3 regions of the Leclercia sp. S52 genome follow, and region 2 is predicted to be linked to each of the others. Evidence: predicted binding sites of a transcription regulator. Region 2 holds the regulator's gene; each other region holds the start of a gene.
What was found. The regulator sigma-54, encoded in region 2, starts transcription at its own class of promoters, with help from an activator protein. The targets are predictions, from matches to a motif close to GTTGGCACANNTTTCGCTNT.
Positions count from the first base shown of each region.

Region 1: a site for sigma-54 is predicted at 3,944-3,963, ahead of norV (anaerobic nitric oxide reductase flavorubredoxin). Genes of this name have one in related genera too.
Region 3: a site for sigma-54 is predicted at 4,679-4,698, ahead of glnK (P-II family nitrogen regulator). Genes of this name have one in related genera too.

Region 1 covers NZ_CP152474.1:3,848,365-3,854,576, reverse strand. Annotated here, with positions in the region: gene AAHB66_RS18415 (SgrR family transcriptional regulator) at 1-851, opposite strand, end outside; gene AAHB66_RS18410 (hypothetical protein) at 999-1,151, opposite strand; partial or broken gene norW (NADH:flavorubredoxin reductase NorW) at 1,316-2,450, opposite strand; gene norV (anaerobic nitric oxide reductase flavorubredoxin) at 2,447-3,895, opposite strand; gene norR (nitric oxide reductase transcriptional regulator NorR) at 4,085-5,599, shown strand; gene gutQ (arabinose-5-phosphate isomerase GutQ) at 5,596-6,212, opposite strand, start outside.
Region 2 covers NZ_CP152474.1:4,358,802-4,365,013, reverse strand. Annotated here, with positions in the region: gene hpf (ribosome hibernation promoting factor) at 3-290, opposite strand; gene rpoN (RNA polymerase factor sigma-54) at 313-1,746, opposite strand; gene lptB (LPS export ABC transporter ATP-binding protein) at 1,794-2,519, opposite strand; gene lptA (lipopolysaccharide ABC transporter substrate-binding protein LptA) at 2,526-3,080, opposite strand; gene lptC (LPS export ABC transporter periplasmic protein LptC) at 3,049-3,624, opposite strand; gene kdsC (3-deoxy-manno-octulosonate-8-phosphatase KdsC) at 3,621-4,187, opposite strand; partial or broken gene kdsD (arabinose-5-phosphate isomerase KdsD) at 4,202-5,189, opposite strand; gene AAHB66_RS20910 (calcium/sodium antiporter) at 5,203-6,180, opposite strand.
Region 3 covers NZ_CP152474.1:1,081,369-1,087,580, forward strand. Annotated here, with positions in the region: gene AAHB66_RS05085 (PLP-dependent cysteine synthase family protein) at 1-389, opposite strand, end outside; gene AAHB66_RS05090 (Lrp/AsnC family transcriptional regulator) at 505-963, shown strand; gene AAHB66_RS05095 (SmdA family multidrug ABC transporter permease/ATP-binding protein) at 1,006-2,778, shown strand; gene AAHB66_RS05100 (SmdB family multidrug efflux ABC transporter permease/ATP-binding protein) at 2,771-4,549, shown strand; gene glnK (P-II family nitrogen regulator) at 4,746-5,084, shown strand; gene amtB (ammonium transporter AmtB) at 5,118-6,212, shown strand, end outside.

The sequences.
Region 1 (6,212 bases), 510 kb from region 2:
GGCGCTCGAGGCGCAGAAAATGTGAGTGGTGCCGGGCAATGGCGAACGGCCCGGCGCCAATCTCCGGCTGTCGGGGGTGCGGCAGGCGGCAGACCGGATGCGCCAGGCGGTGGGCCAGCAGGGCATCCGGGGCATGCAAATATACCGCCAGACACCAGGGGGGCGACGAGGGTGACCGCGTCGATATGCAGCAACCCGCTGTTACGCGCCGGATCACTCAGCAGCTGCTGTACCGCACTCAGAATATCGTCATCGCTTAGCGGCTGGCCGTTATGCCAGTGCGCACCGCTGCGCAGGTAAAAATGCCAGCGCAGCCCGTCGTCAGAGCAGGCCCAGTGGTGCGCCAGATCGGCCACCGGCTGCGCCTGGCCCGGTTCATAACGGGTTAACCCGGCGTGAACCGCGCAGATGATATGCTGCTCGGCGCGCCGACGATGCAGCGCCGGGTGCAGGGAGGTGAGCGGGCGATACCAGGGGATACGCAGCGTCGGCTGATGCTTGAGCCATTTTCCGCCGAGAAACGGGGTGATGATGTGGTGCAGGCTGGCCGGATCGCCGTCTGCCAGCTGGAGCGCGCTCTGATAATCCCCCTTCTCCAGGCAGGCATGCATTAGCGGGGCGCTGAGCTCGCTGGTGGTCACCAGGCAGTGCAGGGTGGCGCGATGCCCGCGCCCCGCCTGCGCCTTCCAGCTTAGCCAGCCGCTTTCTGCCAGCTGGCGTAACAGCGTGCGGGCGTGACGTTCGCTGCACAGCGCCACCTCCGCCACCTCGGCGATGGTGGTGAGTCTGGCGCTCAAACCGTAATGCACGGCGAGCCGCTGGTACTGGCGGATTTTCTGGATCTGGCGCATGGCGGCATCCCTGACAAAGGCGTTGCGAAGAGTGTAGGGGTTTTTGCGGGATAATAAACAGTGCGGTTTGTTTTGCCGGGTGGCGGCTACGCCTTACCCGGCCTACAAAAACCGTAGGCCCGTGCAAGCGTGAGCGCCGCCGGGCAATCAGCGCTTACTGACAGGTATCATAAGCTCGCGCAGGCGCTCAATGCGCGCTTCCGGGCTGAGATACAGCCAGCGAAATAAAATATGTTCATGCTTCTTCACCTGCCTGAACCAGGCAGCAAGATAGTTAATTTCCTGGGTGAAGTTGTTCATTGGCGGTCTCCGGCTGATGAGTACCGCAACAGGGTAGGCCGCAAAAAGGGATTAAAACAGGACGGGGTTTAGCAGCTGTTCCGCATTAAAAAAGCCCCGGGGCACCGGGGCTGCGAAAGGCAAAATCGGACAAGCATACAACGAGTAGAGCAAGAGTTTGAGGGTTAAACAGGTAATGATTTCAGCAGGGCGAAGGCCTCCTTCATGCGATCTTCGCTGACCACGAAGGCGCGTAAATTGCCCTCGCTGTCGGCCCCTTTCGCCACCATCCCCTGAGGTTCGATGGCGATCTGCCAGTTCAGATCCTGACGCTGAGTTTCGCCTGCCAGATGCAAAGGCAGTTCCGGCGTTTTGACCTTCACCAGCATCGCAGGCAGTTTCAATGGGGTATTGCCCCCCGAGCAGGTTCTTCGCCAGATACATGGCGCTTAACTGGATCGGCTGCAGGAACGGCAGCACCTGACCGTTGATTTCGGCGCAGTCGCCCAGGGCATAGATATCCGGCTGCGTGGTTTGCAGATAACTGTCGACCTTCACGCCGCGGTTTGTTTCTGCCCCGGCACGCTGGGCCAGCCCGATTTCCGGACGCAGGCCGGTGGCGGCAATGACCACATCCACCTCAATGCAGCGGTCGCGATCCAGCAGGGCGCAGATGCCGTTATCGGTTTTGGTCAGGCTTTGCAGTTGGGATTTCAGCTGCAGATGCACGCCCATATCGGTCAGTCGATGTTGTAAGCGACTGCTTACTTCGGCTGGCATCAGCGCCGACAGAATGCTGGCGGAGTGGTCAACCAGGGTGACCGCTTTCCCGGCCCGGCAAAAATCCATCGCCAGTTCGCTGCCGATAAGCCCCGCGCCAACAATCATCACCCTTTTGGCGTCACGCAGCGTGGTTTCGCAGGCGCGGTACTCCATCTGGCTGTTGAGGGTCAGCATCAGCTCGCGGCCCGGAACCGGCGGCACAAAGGCCGAGGCCCCGGTGGCCAGCACCAGTTTGTCATACGACCACTGCTGGTCTTTCGCTTTGACCACGTGTGCTGCGGCATCGATGTCGGTCACCCAGCTGTAGGGGAACAGGCGCAGGTTAAACTGTTCGGCAAACTCCCCCGCCGTCTGGCGGGTGAGGTCGTCGGCGTGCTGACTCTGGCTGATAACGTGGCTTAAGTCCGGCTTGTTGTACTCATCCATGCTGTCCGCGGCGATCAGCGTCAGCGGGACGTTCGCATCCTGTTTACGGATATTTTTCACCAGCTGGCGGGCGGCGAAGCCCGAGCCGATAATCACGATACCCTGGCTCATTTTGCCTCCGATGCCAGTTCGTCAAAGACGTCTTTTCCGAGGGAACATTCCGGGCAGAGGAAGTTATCCGGCACGTCACTCCACGGTGTGCCTGGGGCGACATCCTGCAGCGGTTCGCCGAGGGCCGGATCGTAAATCCACTGGCAGACGCTGCACTGCATGCAAGGGCCGAGGTCGGCGGCTGCCGCTTCTGCACCGGCGCTGGCTTCCTGCTCTGGTGCGGCTTTAGCGGTCGCTTCCGGCAGCGGAGCGAGCGCCCACTGACGTGCAATGTCGCGGCCGTGCTGACGACAGATTTCCAGCGCATCCAGATCCGGACGCCATTTCGCCTTCAGGCTCATCGACATTTCAAAGCCCGCATCCTGCAGACGGGTAGAGAGACGGTCGACCGCGCCGCCGCTCCAGCCGTGGGAGCCGAAGGCGCTGGCGCGTTTGTTACGGAAGCGCAGGCCGGTCATCTCTTCCACCAGGCCGGCAATTTTCGGCATCATCACGTTGTTCATGGTGGAGGTGCCCACCAGCACGCCTTTGGAGCGGAAGACGTTGGTCAGAATGTCGTTCTTGTCGCTGCGCGCCACGTTAAAGATTTTCACCGCCACGTTCGGATCCACTTCGTTGATGCCCTGGGCAATCGCGTCGGCCATCATGCGGGTATTGTTGGACATGGTGTCGTAGAAAATGGTGATGCGGTCTTCCTGATAGTCTGCGGCCCATTTCAGGTACTGCTCGACGATCTGGGTTGGGTTCTCACGCCATACCACGCCGTGGGAGGTGGCAATCATATCCACCGGCAGGTTGAAGCCGAGGATTTCGGTAATTTTTGGCGTGACCAGACGGCTGAACGGGGTCAGGATGTTGGCGTAGTAGCGCTGGCACTGCTCGTACAGCTCGGCCTGATCCACTTCATCATTGAACAGACGTTCGTCGCAGTAGTGCTGGCCGAAGGCGTCGTTACTGAACAGCACGGCGTCGCCGGTCATGTAGGTCATCATGCTGTCCGGCCAGTGCAGCATCGGAGTTTCAACGAAGATCAGCTGTTTGCCGTTGCCGATATCCAGTGAGTCACCGGTTTTCACTACGTTGAAATTCCACTCCGGATGGTGATGGTGACCATTGATGGAGTCGATGGCGTTATTGGTACAGTAGATCGGGGTGTCCGGGATGCAGGACATCAGCTCGGTCAGCGCCCCGGCGTGATCTTCTTCAGCATGGTTAATGATGATGTAGTCGATATCGGCCAGGTCAATTTCACTGCGCAGGTTTTGCACGAATTCACGGCTGAATTTATGATCGACGGTATCGATCAGGACGTTTTTTTCTTCCCGGATGAGATAGCTGTTGTAGCTGCTGCCGCGCAGCGTTTTGTACTCCGTCCCGTGAAAATCACGTACTTCCCAGTCACGTTGACCAACCCAATGAATATTGTTTTTAACCAGAATAGACATAGCAACCTCAACTTAATACAGCGAAATTAAACGAAAGATGTAATGGTAATTGCAGGTTGCGTGCCAACTTTTTATTATATTGATTTTAAAGCATTTTTAAAATATTAACCCCTGATAGGTAGTCAATTTGACTGTCATTGATATAGTCAATATGACAAGATGCATTGTCAAAATGACAGCGAGGCGAGAATGAGTTTTTCTGTAGAGGTGCTGGCGAAAATCGCCATTGAATTGCAGAGCGGCATTGGTCATCAGGATCGTTTTCAGCGGCTGATCTCCACCCTGCGTCACGTGCTGGATTGCGATGCCTCGGCGCTGCTGCGCTATGAAGGACGGCAGTTTATCCCGCTGGCGATCGACGGCCTGGCCCAGGACGTGCTGGGGCGGCGCTTTACCCTGGAGGGCCATCCGCGGCTGGAGACTATCGCCCGCGCCGGGGATGTGGTGCGCTTCCCGGCCGACAGCGACCTGCCCGATCCTTACGACGGGCTGATCCCCGGCCAGGAGAGCCTGAAGGTGCACGCCTGTATCGGCCTGCCGCTGTTTGCCGGGCAGAACCTGATTGGGGCCCTGACCCTCGACGGCATGTCGCCGGACCAGTTCGATACCTTCAGCGACGAAGAGCTGAGGCTGATTGCCGCTCTCGCCGCCGGGGCGCTGAACAATGCCCTGCTGATTGAGCAGCTCGAGAGCCAGAACAGCCTGCCCGCGGGCCCGGCGGCCTTTGAGCAGGTGAAAAATACCGAGATGATCGGCCTGTCGCCGGGCATGATGAGCCTGAAAAAAGAGATTGAGATTGTCGCCGCCTCCGACCTGAACGTGCTGATCGAGGGCGAAACCGGCACCGGCAAAGAGCTGGTGGCGAAAGCCATCCACGAGGCCTCACCGAGGGCGGTTAATCCGCTGGTCTACCTCAACTGCGCCGCCCTGCCGGAAAGCGTGGCGGAGAGCGAGCTGTTCGGCCACGTCAAAGGGGCCTTTACCGGAGCCATCAGCAACCGCAGCGGCAAGTTTGAGATGGCCGATAACGGCACCCTGTTCCTCGATGAGATTGGCGAGCTGTCGCTGGCGCTTCAGGCCAAGCTGCTGCGGGTACTGCAGTACGGCGATATCCAGCGGGTGGGCGACGACCGCAGCCTGCGGGTTGACGTGCGGGTGCTGGCGGCCACCAACCGCGATCTGCGCGAAGAGGTGCTGGCCGGCAACTTCCGCGCCGACCTGTTCCATCGCCTGAGCGTTTTCCCGCTTTCGGTGCCGCCGCTGCGCGAGCGGGGCGAGGACGTGGTGCTGCTGGCGGGCTATTTCTGCGAACAGTGCCGGCTGCGGATGGGGTTATCCCGGGTGGTGCTCAGCCCCGGCGCGCGGGCGCACCTGCTGAGCTACGGCTGGCCGGGCAACGTGCGCGAGCTGGAGCATGCCATCCACCGGGCGGTAGTGCTGGCCCGGGCGGCGCGGCTGGGGGATGACGTGGTGATCCACGCCCAGCATTTTGCCCTGCATGATGAGAGCGCGCCTGCGGTGACGCTGGAAACCCCGGTGGTGGTGAATCAGAACCTGCGTGAGGCGACGGAAGAGTTTCAGCGCCAGACGATTGCCCGGGCGCTGGAGCAGAACGGTCGCAGCTGGGCGGCAAGCGCGAGGGCGCTGGAGACCGACGTCGCCAACCTGCACCGGCTGGCGAAACGTCTGGGTCTGAAAAGCTAGATAATGCCTGCCTGGTAGAAATCCTGCAGGTTGATGGCGCCGCACAGGCGGCCATTTTCGTCCACCACCGGGGCGGCGGTGATTTTGCGCTTCAGCAGCAGCTCTTTGGCTTCAATAGCGCGACTGTCGGCCTTCAGCGTGAGGCCGCCGGTGGTCATGGCGCTGCTGACGCTCACCTCCAGCTTGCCGCCGCCCACCAGCCAGCGACGCAGGTCGCCGTCGGTGAAGACGCCTTTCACTTGATTGTCGTCATCGCAGACCGCCACCAGCCCCAGGCCGGTGCGGCTCAGCTCCAGCATCGCATCCATCACGCTGGCGTTCAGCTTCACCTGCGGCGTGGCCTCGTCGGTGCGCATCAGATGGTGCACCTTGTTCAGCAGGCGTGCGCCCAGCGCCCCGGCAGGGTGGGAGCGGGCAAAATCTTCTTCATTAAAGCCGCGGGCCTGCATTACCGCCATTGCCAGCGCATCGCCCATCATCAGGGTATTCACGGTGCTGGAGGTCGGGGCCAGGTGCATCGGGCAGGCTTCGCGCTCCACCGAAATATCCAGCGTGGCTTTGGCAGCCAGCGCCAGCGGCGAGCGGGATTTACCGGTCATCGCCAGCAGCGCGA
Region 2 (6,212 bases):
AATTAGTGTTGTTTCAGTTTATCTTTATGTTTGTTTAGCTGTCGTGCCAGCTTGTCAATCAAGCCGTCGATAGCCGCGTACATGTCTTGTCCTTCCGCACTGGCATGGATTTCGCCTCCGTTAACATGCAGGGTCGCATCCGAGATATGAGTCACTTTTTCCACTTTTAACACAATGTAGACCTGATTGATCCTCTCGAAATACTGCTCCAGCTTGGCGAACTTCGTATTCACAAACTCGCGCAGGGCCTCAGTGATCTCGACGTTGTGTCCAGTGATGTTGAGCTGCATAGTGTCTTCCTTATCGGTTGTGTCAGACCAGTTGTTTACGCTGGTTTGACGGCGGAATGGATAAAGACTCTCGATACTTCGCAACAGTACGGCGTGCCACCATGATACCTTGATCGGACAGCATGGTGGTTAACTTACTGTCGCTCAGTGGTTTCGCGGGGTTTTCCGCGGCGATCAATTTTTTCACCAGCGCCCGGATGGCTGTCGACGAGGCTTCGCCGCCGCCTTCGGTGTTGACATGGCTGGAGAAAAAATACTTAAGCTCAAAAATACCGCGCGGACTGTGCAGATACTTCTGCGTCGTCACGCGGGAAATCGTCGATTCATGCATCTCGACGGCCTGAGCGATATCCGCCAGCACCATCGGTTTCATAAACTCTTCACCCTGTTCAAAAAACGCCTGCTGCTGCTCCACGATGCAGCGGCTGACGCGCAGCAACGTATCATTGCGGCTCTCGAGGCTTTTGATCAGCCAGCGCGCCTCCTGCAGATTGCTGCGGATAAACTGGTTATCCGAGTCGTTGCGCGAGCTGGTACACATCGAAGCGTACTGCTGATTAATTTGCAGCCGCGGGATGCTGTCGGAGTTGAGTTCCACGGTCCACAGGCCGTTATGTTTGCGTACCAGCACGTCGGGAATGACGTACTCGGGCTCGCTGGTCTGGATTGACTGCCCCGGACGCGGATCCAGCGACTGGATCAGATTAACCGCTTCTTTCAGGATCTCTTCTTTCAGGCGCGTCACGCGCATCAACGAGCGGAAGTCGTGGTTGGCCAGCAGATCCAGATGTTCGCTGACAATCAGGCGAGCCTCTTCAAGCCACGGCGTCTCTTTGACGAACTGCGAAAGCTGGATCAGCAGGCAGTCACGTAAATCCCGTGCCGCGACGCCGACCGGATCAAAACGCTGGACGCGCTTCAGAACCGCTTCGACCTCTTCAAGGTCGATCTCATCGTCACCGATACTTTCCAGAATCTCGTCCAGCGACACGGTCAAATAGCCGGTCTCATCAACGGCATCGACGATGGAGGTGGCAATGGCGCGATCGGTATCGGAAAACGGCGTCAGCTCCACCTGCCACATCAGGTAATCCTGCAGCGACTGGGTGGTTTCGCCCTGATACACCGGCAATTCATCATCCTGGTAGTCTGCGCGCGTGCCGGACGGTGTGCCCGCGGTGTAGATCTCATCCCAACTGGCATCAAGAGGAAGCTCGTCAGGCATCTCTTTTTGCTCCAGCGCGTCAACGCTGTCGAGCGTTTCGTTGTCCTGGGTTTGCTGAGTTTCTACCTCGTCGTGAAGATCGGTTTGCTCAAGCAGGGGATTACTGTCCAGCGCTTGCTGCAGCTCCTGCTGAAGTTCCAGCGTCGACAGCTGCAACAGACGGATGGCCTGTTGTAACTGCGGCGTCATTGCCAGCTGTTGGCTGAGCCTTAATTGCAAACCTTGCTTCATGTTCAGAGCATTTTTCTCCGTTTACGCGAGACTGAACTTCTACCCTATCAGAGTCTGAAGTCTTCCCCAAGATACACGCGCTTAACATGCTCGTCTTCGAGGATCTGCTGCGGTGTGCCGTGAGCAATCAGATGGCCCTGGCTGACGATGTAAGCACGCTCACAGACCGCCAGCGTCTCACGCACGTTATGGTCGGTGATAAGCACTCCCAGACCGCTGTCGCGCAGATGCTCAATAATTCGTTTGATATCAATAACCGAAATCGGGTCAACGCCCGCAAAGGGTTCATCGAGCAGAATGAATTTCGGGTTTGCCGCCAGCGCACGGGCAATTTCCACACGGCGGCGTTCACCACCGGAGAGCGCCTGGCCCAGGCTGTCTCGCAGATGTTCGATGTGGAACTCTTCCATCAGCTCGTTGGCGCGATCCTGACGCTGCTCGGAGGTCAAATCATCACGGATCTGCAGCACCGCCATCAGGTTGTCGAAGACGCTGAGACGGCGGAAAATCGAGGCTTCCTGCGGCAGATAACCGATGCCGCGACGTGCACGCGCGTGAAGGGGCAGCAGGCTGATATCTTCATCATCAATGATGATGTTACCCGCATCGCGCGGCACAATGCCGACCACCATATAAAAGGTGGTGGTTTTACCCGCACCGTTAGGACCCAACAGGCCGACAATTTCGCCGGAGTTGACGGTCAAACTGACATCTTCCACTACGCGACGGCCCTTGTAGGCTTTGGCGAGATTCTTTGCAGTTAATGTTGCCATAACGAATTAGTTACTCTTTTTCTGTGCCGGGGCCTGAGTGTTATTTTTGTCCTGCAGCTGCGATGGCACCAGGACGGTCGTCACGCGTTTGCCTTTTTCACTGAAGGCCTGCATTTTTTGCTCTTTCACCAGATAGGTGATCTTGTCGCCCTTGATGTTGCTGTCGAGCTGCTCCAGGAAGGCATTGCCGGTCAGCACCACGAAGTCTTTCGCCAGCTCGTAGTGCATCTGGGAGGCACGGCCTTTCACCGGCTTGCCGTTGTCCTGCATCTGGTAGAAGGTGGCCGGGTTGCCGTAGCCATCGATAATCTCTTTACCGTCTTCCCCGCCAGGTCGCGTCACCACCACCTTATCGGCGTTGATTTTGATGGTGCCCTGGGTCACGACAACATTGCCGGTAAAGGTCACCACGTTGCCCTGCATATCGAGCGATTGCGTATCGGATTCGATATGAATCGGCTGCTCGGTATCACCCGTCACAGCAAGCGCAGGCAGGCTGACGGCCAGCATCGCGCTGGCAATAACAAATTTAAGGCTGAGTTTGTTTGCTTGGAATTTCATAGGAGGTTCTAACCTTTTCAATCAGCTCTGCGTTCTTGCTGCGTAAGTTCCCGCGCATTCTCAGACCGCTGGAATTAAATGTTGTGCCGTATAGCGTGACCAGATCCTGCGACGTAACATCCTGAGTCACAAGGTTAATCTGTGCGTTATCGGTTGTGATTTTGCGCAACTGTGAGTCTGCGGTCAGCGCATTCACCTCAACATGACCATACAGATAAAGCATACGGTCATTCGTCAGTTTTGCCCGGTCTGATTTAATCGACCATGTCGGCACTTTATTGACATCAAACGTGGTCATCACCGGTTGGGTAAACCAGGAGACACCCTGTTCGGAAAAATACTCAACATGCTGAGCGATAAGGCGATAATTCAGCGCGCCTTCCGGGCTGTAGACCACGGTATCGCTGTGATCGCTTTTGTATGTTGGATCGTTAGTATTGACCGCCGGCGCTTGTTCGTCGTCCTTGTCAGCGAGATTCACGCCAATCAGTACCAGTGCTACCAGCGAAAGCAGAATAATAACCCAACGTCTGGTTTTACTCATATCGATTGCCCTTTGGCCTCATCAAGCTTACCCTGCGCCAGCAGCAGCAGGTCGCAGACTTCTCTTACTGCGCCGCGGCCACCGTTGATACGGGTGACGTAGTCAGCGCGCGGGATCAAAAGCGGATGGGCATCGGCAACGGCGACGCTCAGACCCACTTCTGCCATCACTGGCCAGTCAATCAGATCGTCTCCGACATAGGCGACGTTTTCCGGAGCGATGGCAAGTTTACCAAGTAAGTCCCTGAAAGCGACCATCTTATCGGATTGTCCCTGATAGAGATGGGTAATGCCCAGCGTTTCGCAACGATCTTCTACCAGTTTAGCCTTACGCCCGGTGATGATGGCAACTTCTATGCCAGAAGTGAGCGCACAGCGAATGCCGTAACCATCACGCACGTTGAAGGCTTTCAGCTCTTCGCCATTGTTGCCCATATAAATCAGGCCGTCAGACAGCACGCCATCCACGTCAAGGATCAGCAGGCGAATGTTTTCGGCCTGCGACATCATCTGCGCGCTGACCGGGCCATAACAGGTTGCAAGGGATGCACCCGCATTACTCATTGTCTTATCCTTCATTACACTACGCCTGCGCGCAGCAGATCATGCATATGTACCACACCCAGCAACTGGTCGCCATCAGCAACCATAACGGAGGTGATATTGCGGGACTGCATCAGGTTCAACACTTCGACGGCAAGCGTGCCGGGGCGCACCCGGATCCCCCCCGGTCGTCATCACATCGGCGATACCCAGCTTGCGGACATCGCCCCCCATATCAAATACGCGGCGCAGGTCGCCGTCGGTGAAGATCCCTTCGATTATCATCTGGTCGTTGCAGATGACGGTCATGCCGAGATTTTTACGGGTAATTTCCAGCAGCGCATCGCGCAGGGAGGCCTCTTTGCTGACGTGCGGAATTTCAGCCCCGGTGTGCATGATATCATTCACTCGCAGCAGCAGTTTACGTCCCAGCGCGCCGCCCGGATGGGAGAGGGCAAAGTCTTCGGCGGTAAAGCCGCGGGCTTCGAGCAGGGCGACGGCCAGCGCATCGCCCATCACCAGCGCGGCGGTGGTGCTGGAGGTCGGTGCCAGCCCCAGCGGGCAGGCCTCTTTCGGCACTTTAACGCACAGATGGATATCCGCGGCGCGCGCCATGCTGCTCTCAGGGCGGCTGGTAATACAGATGAGGGGAACGTGGAGTCGCTTCAGCACCGGGATCAGTGCCAGGATTTCATTTGATTCGCCCGAGTTCGATAGCGCGATGACGATATCCTGCGCCGAAACCATCCCGAGGTCACCGTGGGCCGCTTCACCGGGGTGAACGAAAAAGGCGGTGGTGCCAGTGCTGGCGAAGGTGGCCGCCATTTTCCGGCCAATGTGCCCGGATTTGCCCATTCCCATCACCACGACTTTACCGGTGCAGTGGAAAAGCTTCTCACACGCGCGGCTAAAATCCTGATTAATGTATTGATCTAACTGCGCCAGACCTTCACGTTCTATCTCCAGAACTTGTATTCCTGCTTTCTGAAAGTCAAAACCCGGCTGCAATTCTATTTGCGACATAATGCGTTTCCGTTTACCCAGAGAGAAGAGGCGAGAGCCAGTACAGCATCGCCATCCATACGATAAATCCCACCGTCAGCAGGGCACCTGCACCCTGACCAATCTGCCTTTTACGCCGCCAGCAGAGCAGGGCGAAGATAGCGCTGACTAACACCATCACCCCATAATCCCGGCTGAACGCGAGCGGATTAAACGCGCCGGGGGCGATCAGGGCCGGCAGACCCAGCACAATGGCGATATTGAAAATGTTAGAACCGATGATATTGCCAATCGCCATGTCATCTTCGCCTTTACGCGCGCCGGCTATCGCCGTGGCCAGCTCAGGCAGACTGGTGCCAATGGCAATCACCGTCAGGCCAATGGTTAATTCGCTCATGGCGAAGTAATTGGCCAACACAGTGGCGTTATCAACGATCATCTGCGTCGCCATCGGCATGATGATTAACGCCACGCCCAGCCAGAGCAGCGCAACGGGTAAATTCCCCTCACGCGGCAGTTCGGCAACCTGCTCGCGTGTCAGGGAGTCATTGCCCTGCTTCTCGGCCGCCCGGGCCAGCTTAACGATGTAAAACAGCCAGATGATCGCCAGCGCCAGCAGGAAAATGCCATCGCTGAGGGTTAACTGCCCGTCATATAACACGTAACCGGCCAGCAGACTGACAATTAACATTAGCGGTAATTCGCGCCGCAGAACATCAGAATGCACGCGAAATGGATGCAGCAGTGCAGCGAGGCCCAGGATGAGTAAGATATTGACGATGTTGGAGCCAATGGCCGTCCCCACGGCGAGATCCACCTGATCGTGCAGCGACGCGGCGACGGAGACAATGATCTCCGGCAGAGAGGTACCCACGCTGACCACGGTCATCCCAATAATTAGTGGGGGAATGCCCAATAAACGACACAGGATTGATGCGGAGAACACCAGACGGTCGGCACTGTAGACCACCAAAAGTAAACCAATTATTAACAGTGCCGTTGCAAGAAGCATCAAAAGTCCTTTCTTCAGGTATACTCGCCGGT
Region 3 (6,212 bases), 1.7 Mb from region 2:
ATTTCACAGGCGCTTTCCACAAAGTGGCAGCGGCCGCCGTAAAATTCGATCTGTTCGATTTTGCGTTTCGCCGTGCAGGAAGGCATCACGGCGATAAACGGCAGGCCGAGCAGGCGGGCGAAATAGGCCTCTGAGACGGCGGTTGAACCGGAAGAGGATTCAATAATCGTGGTGCCTTCATTGATCCAGCCGTTACACAGCCCGTACAGGAACAGCGAGCGCGCCAGACGGTGCTTCAGGCTGCCGGTCGGGTGGGTGCTTTCGTCTTTCAGATAGAGCTGAATACCGGCAAAACCCGGCAGGGTCAGGCGAATAAGGTGTGTATCCGCCGAACGTTGGTAATCGGCGTTAATTTCACTGATGGCGTTTTTAACCCAGGTGCTATTCATCGCGGTAATCCGTTTGTCATTTTGTGCCCAGCATAGCGAAAAGCACAGAAAAAATTGTTGCTATCTGGCCTTTAAAATAGAATGTAAGGAGAAAAATTTTCTCTGGAGGGTGGGTATGCTAGATAAAATTGACCGTAAGCTGCTGTCCTTACTGCAAAGCGACTGCACCCTCTCTTTGCAGGCGCTGGCGGATGCCGTTAATCTGACCACCACGCCCTGCTGGAAACGCCTCAAGCGACTCGAAGATGAAGGGATCCTGCTGGGACGCGTGGCGCTGCTCGATCCTGAAAAACTGGGGCTTGGACTGACCGCCTTTGTTCTGATAAAAACGCAGCACCACAGCAGCGACTGGTACTGCGGGTTCGTCAGCGTGGTATCGGAGATGCCGGAAGTGCTGGGCTTCTGGCGCATGGCGGGCGAATACGACTACCTGATGCGCGTTCAGGTGGCGGACATGAAACGCTATGATGATTTCTACAAACGGCTGGTCAACAGCGTGCCAGGTCTGTCGAATGTCACCTCCAGCTTCGCGATGGAACAGATAAAATACACCACCGCCTTACCCATTGAATAACTTCCCGGTGCTGCCGGAATACGATCCTCAGGAAAAGACCGCGTGCGATTATTTGCTCAGTTAAGCTGGTACTTTCGCCGGGAGTGGCAACGCTATCTCGGTGCAGTGGCCCTGCTTATTATCATTGCCGTTCTGCAGCTCATCCCGCCAAAAGTGGTGGGCTATGTCGTGGATGGCGTAACGGAACAGCATTACACCACCGCACGGGTGATGATGTGGATCGGCACGCTGGTGCTGACGGCGGTAGTGGTCTATCTGCTGCGCTATGTCTGGCGCGTGCTGCTGTTCGGGGCTTCTTACCAGCTGGCAGTCGAGCTGCGGGAAGATTTTTACCGCCAGCTCAGCCGCCAGCATCCGGAATTTTATCTCCGCCACCGCACCGGGGATCTGATCGCCCGCGCCACCAACGATGTGGATCGCGTGGTCTTTGCCGCCGGGGAAGGGGTATTAACTCTGGTCGACTCGCTGGTGATGGGTTGCGCGGTGCTGATTGTGATGTCGACCCAAATCAGCTGGCAGTTAACCCTGCTGGCGCTGCTGCCGATGCCTGTTATGGCGCTGGCCATTAAACGCTACGGCGACCAGCTGCACCAGCGCTTCAAGCTGGCGCAGGCGGCGTTCTCCTCGCTCAACGACCGGACTCAGGAGAGCCTGACCAGTATCCGGATGATCAAAGCCTTTGGTCTGGAAGATCGCCAGTCGGCGCTGTTTGCCGCCGATGCCGCCGATACCGGGGCTAAAAACCTGCGCGTCGCCCGGATCGACGCCCGCTTTGATCCCACTATCTATATCGCCATTGGCACCGCCAACCTGCTGGCCATCGGCGGTGGTAGCTGGATGGTGATTAACGGCTCGCTGACCCTCGGTCAGTTGACCAGCTTTGCCATGTATCTGGGGCTGATGATCTGGCCGATGTTGGCCCTGGCCTGGATGTTTAACATTGTCGAGCGTGGCAGCGCGGCCTACAGCCGGATCCGCGCCATGCTCGCCGAAGCGCCGGTGGTCAACGACGGCAGCGAGCGTGTGCCGGACGGGCGCGGCGAGCTGAAATTTTCGGTGCGGGCATTTGCCTATCCGCATACGGAAAAAACGACGCTCGAAAACGTCAATTTCACGCTGCAACCGGGGCAAATGCTGGGGATCTGCGGCCCGACCGGGGCGGGGAAAAGTACCGTGCTCTCCCTGATCCAGCGCCACTTTGATATAGACCAGGGCGAGATCCGTTTCCACGACATTCCGCTCACCCGGCTGCAACTCGACAGCTGGCGCAGCCGGCTGGCGGTGGTGAGCCAGACGCCGTTCCTCTTCTCCGATACGGTTGCCAATAATATTGCGCTGGGTTGTCCTGAAGCGACCCGGGAAGCGATCGAGCACGTCGCCCGCCTTGCCAGCGTGCATGAGGATATCCTGCGCCTGCCCCAGGGCTATGAAACCGAAGTGGGCGAGCGCGGCGTGATGCTCTCGGGTGGGCAGAAGCAGCGTATCTCTATTGCCCGCGCGCTGCTGCTCAATGCCGAGATCCTGATCCTCGACGATGCGCTTTCCGCCGTCGACGGCCGCACCGAACATCAGATCCTGCATAATCTGCGCCAGTGGGGGGAGGGGCGCACGGTGATCATCAGCGCCCATCGCCTGTCGGCCCTGACCGAGGCGAGCGAAATTCTCGTGATGCAGCACGGGCACGTTGCCCAGCGTGGACAGCATGAACAGCTGGCGGAGCAGCCAGGATGGTATCGCGATATGTATCGCTATCAACAACTGGAAGCGGCGCTGGATGACGTGCCGGACATGACCGAGGAGGCCACCGATGCGTAGTTTTTCCCAGCTGTGGCCCACCCTGAAACGCCTGCTGGCGTATGGCTCGCCGTGGCGCAAACCGCTGTCGCTGGCCGTAGTGTTGCTGTGGATTGCGGCGATTGCCGAAGTGACCGGCCCGCTGCTGATCAGCTATTTCATCGACAACATGGTGGCCAAAAACTATCTCCCGCTCGGTCTGGTGACCGGGCTGGCGGTGGCCTATGTCGGCCTGCAGCTGCTGGCGGCCGGGCTGCATTATGCTCAGTCGTTGCTGTTTAACCAGGCCGCCGTCGGGGTGGTACAGCAGTTACGTACCGACGTGATGGATGCCGCTCTTCGCCAGCCGCTGAGCGCGTTCGATACCCAGCCCGTCGGACAGATTATCTCCCGTGTCACCAACGATACCGAAGTGATCCGCGATCTCTATGTCACGGTGGTGGCCACGGTGCTGCGCAGCGCCGCCCTGGTCGGTGCCATGCTGGTGGCGATGTTCAGTCTGGAGTGGCGCATGGCGCTGGTGGCGATGGCGATTTTCCCGGCGGTGATGATTGTGATGATTATCTACCAGCGCTACAGCACGCCGATTGTCCGTCGCGTGCGGGCCTATCTGGCGGATATCAACGATGGCTTCAACGAAGTCATCAACGGCATGAGCGTCATCCAACAGTTCCGCCAGCAGGAGCGTTTTGGCGAGCGGATGGGCGAGGCCAGCCGCTCCCACTATATGGCCCGTATGCAGACGCTGCGGCTGGATGGTTTTCTCCTGCGGCCGCTGCTCAGCCTGTTCTCGGCGCTGGTGCTGTGCGGGCTGCTGATGCAGTTTGGTTTTGCCGCTGGCGGCACCATTGAGGTCGGGGTGCTGTATGCCTTTATCAGCTACCTGGGTCGTCTTAACGAGCCGCTGATCGAGCTGACCACTCAGCAGTCGATGCTGCAGCAGGCGGTGGTTGCCGGCGAGCGCGTCTTTGAGCTGATGGATCGCCCGCGTCAGGCCTACGGCGATGACAATCGCGACCTGCAAAGCGGCACCATTGAGTTTGATCAGGTCTCCTTTGCCTATCGCGAGGACCGGCTGGTCTTACAGGATATCGATCTGAAGGTGCCGTCCCGCAGTTTCGTCGCGCTGGTCGGCCATACCGGCAGCGGTAAAAGTACCCTCGCCAGCCTGCTGATGGGCTACTACCCGCTCACCGAAGGGGAAATTCGCCTCGACGGGCGTCCGCTTTCGACCCTGAGCCACGCCGTGCTGCGTAAAGGGGTGGCGATGGTGCAACAGGATCCGGTAGTGCTGGCCGACACCTTCTTCGCCAACGTTACGCTCGGGCGGCCGTTTAGCGAGGAGCAGGTGTGGGACGTGCTGGAGAAAGTGCAGCTGGCGGAGCTGGCGCGCGGCCTGCACGACGGTATTCATACCCGGCTGGGTGAGCAGGGGAATAACCTCTCGGTGGGGCAAAAACAGCTGTTGGCCCTGGCCCGGGTGCTGATTGATACGCCGCAGGTGCTGATCCTCGATGAAGCCACGGCCAGCATCGACTCCGGTACCGAGCAGGCGATCCAGCAGGCGCTGGCCGCAGTGCGTGAACATACCACCCTGGTGGTGATTGCCCACCGCCTGTCGACCATTGTCGAGGCGGATACCATTCTGGTGCTTCATCGCGGCCAGGCGGTTGAGCGCGGTACCCATAAGCAACTGCTTGAGGCGAAAGGGCGTTACTGGCAGATGTATCAGCTGCAGCTGGCCGGGGAAGAGCTGGCCGCCAGCACGCGTGAAGAGTCGCTCAGCGCCTGATGCACTAAAATTAAGCATCCTGCCAGCCGCTGAATCGGTTGGTGCAAAAATGAAACGCATCATGCACTGTCATGGTGCGTTTTTTTTCGTTCTCTCTCCGCCACGCCTCATCCTTCCTCTCTTTTCAATTCTGGCACACCGCTTGCAATACCAAATCAGTTCGCTAGCCATTTCCGAATTCTGACTGGAGAGATATATGAAGCTGGTTACCGTGGTCATCAAACCATTCAAGCTCGAAGACGTGCGTGAAGCACTCTCTTCAATGGGTATTCAGGGGCTGACCGTCACCGAGGTGAAAGGCTTTGGGCGACAGAAAGGTCATGCGGAGCTGTACCGTGGCGCTGAATACAGCGTCAACTTCCTGCCAAAAGTGAAGATTGACGTGGCGATCGCCGACGATCAGCTGGATGAAGTTATCGACGTAATTAGCAAAGCAGCCTACACCGGCAAAATTGGCGACGGCAAAATTTTCGTTGCTGAGCTGCAACGCGTCATTCGCATTCGTACAGGCGAAGCCGACGAAGCGGCACTGTAAAAAATCAGGCACACAGTGATAGGGATCGAGAAAATGAACACAACAACACTCAAAGCAGGTCTGGGGTCTCTGGCACTGCTGCCGGGGCTGGCAATGGCGGCACCGGCGGTGGCAGACAAAGCCGATAACGCCTTTATGATGATTTGCACCGCGCTGGTGCTGTTTATGACCATCCCGGGGATTGCGCTGTTTTACGGTGGCCTGATCCGCGGCAAAAACGTCCTCTCCATGCTCACTCAGGTGACGGTAACTTTCGCGCTGGTTTGCGTCCTGTGGGTAGTCTACGGCTACTCGCTGGCCTTCGGGGAAGGCAACGCCTTCTTCGGCAGCTTCAACTGGGCGATGCTGAAAAATATTGAGCTGACCGCGGTAATGGGCAGCTTCTATCAGTACATCCACGTGGCGTTCCAGGGTTCGTTCGCCTGTATCACCGTCGGGCTGATTGTTGGCGCGCTGGCGGAACGTATTCGCTTCTCCGCAGTGCTGATCTTCGTAGTGGTCTGGCTGACGCTCTCCTATGTGCCGGTGGCGCATATGGTCTGGGGCGGTGGTCTGCTGGCTTCCCATGGCGCGCTGGACTTCGCGGGCGGTACTGTGGTTCACATCAACGCCGCGGTGGCAGGCCTGGTGGGCGCATACCTGATTGGAAAACGCGTCGGTTTTGGCAAAGAAGCCTTCAAACCGCACAACCTGCCGATGGTCTTCACCGGCACCGCGATCCTCTACTTCGGCTGGTTTGGCTTTAACGCCGGTTCCGCCAGTGCAGCCAACGAAATCGCGGCGCTGGCCTTCGTGAACACCGTTATTGCGACCGCAGGTGCCATTCTCTCCTGGATCTTTGGCGAGTGGGCGGTACGCGGTAAACCTTCCCTGCTGGGTGCCTGTTCCGGTGCGATTGCGGGTCTGGTTGGCATCACCCCGGCCTGTGGTTTTGTCGGTGTCGGCGGCGCGCTGCTCGTCGGTATCGTGGCGGGTCTGGCCGGTCTGTGGGGTGTTACTGCGCTGAAACGCGTGCTGCGTGTGGACGATCCTTGTGACGTCTTTGGCGTGCATGGCGTGTGCGGCATCGTCGGCTGCATCATGACCGGCATCTTCGCCTCAACCTCGCTGGGCGGTGTCGGCTACGCA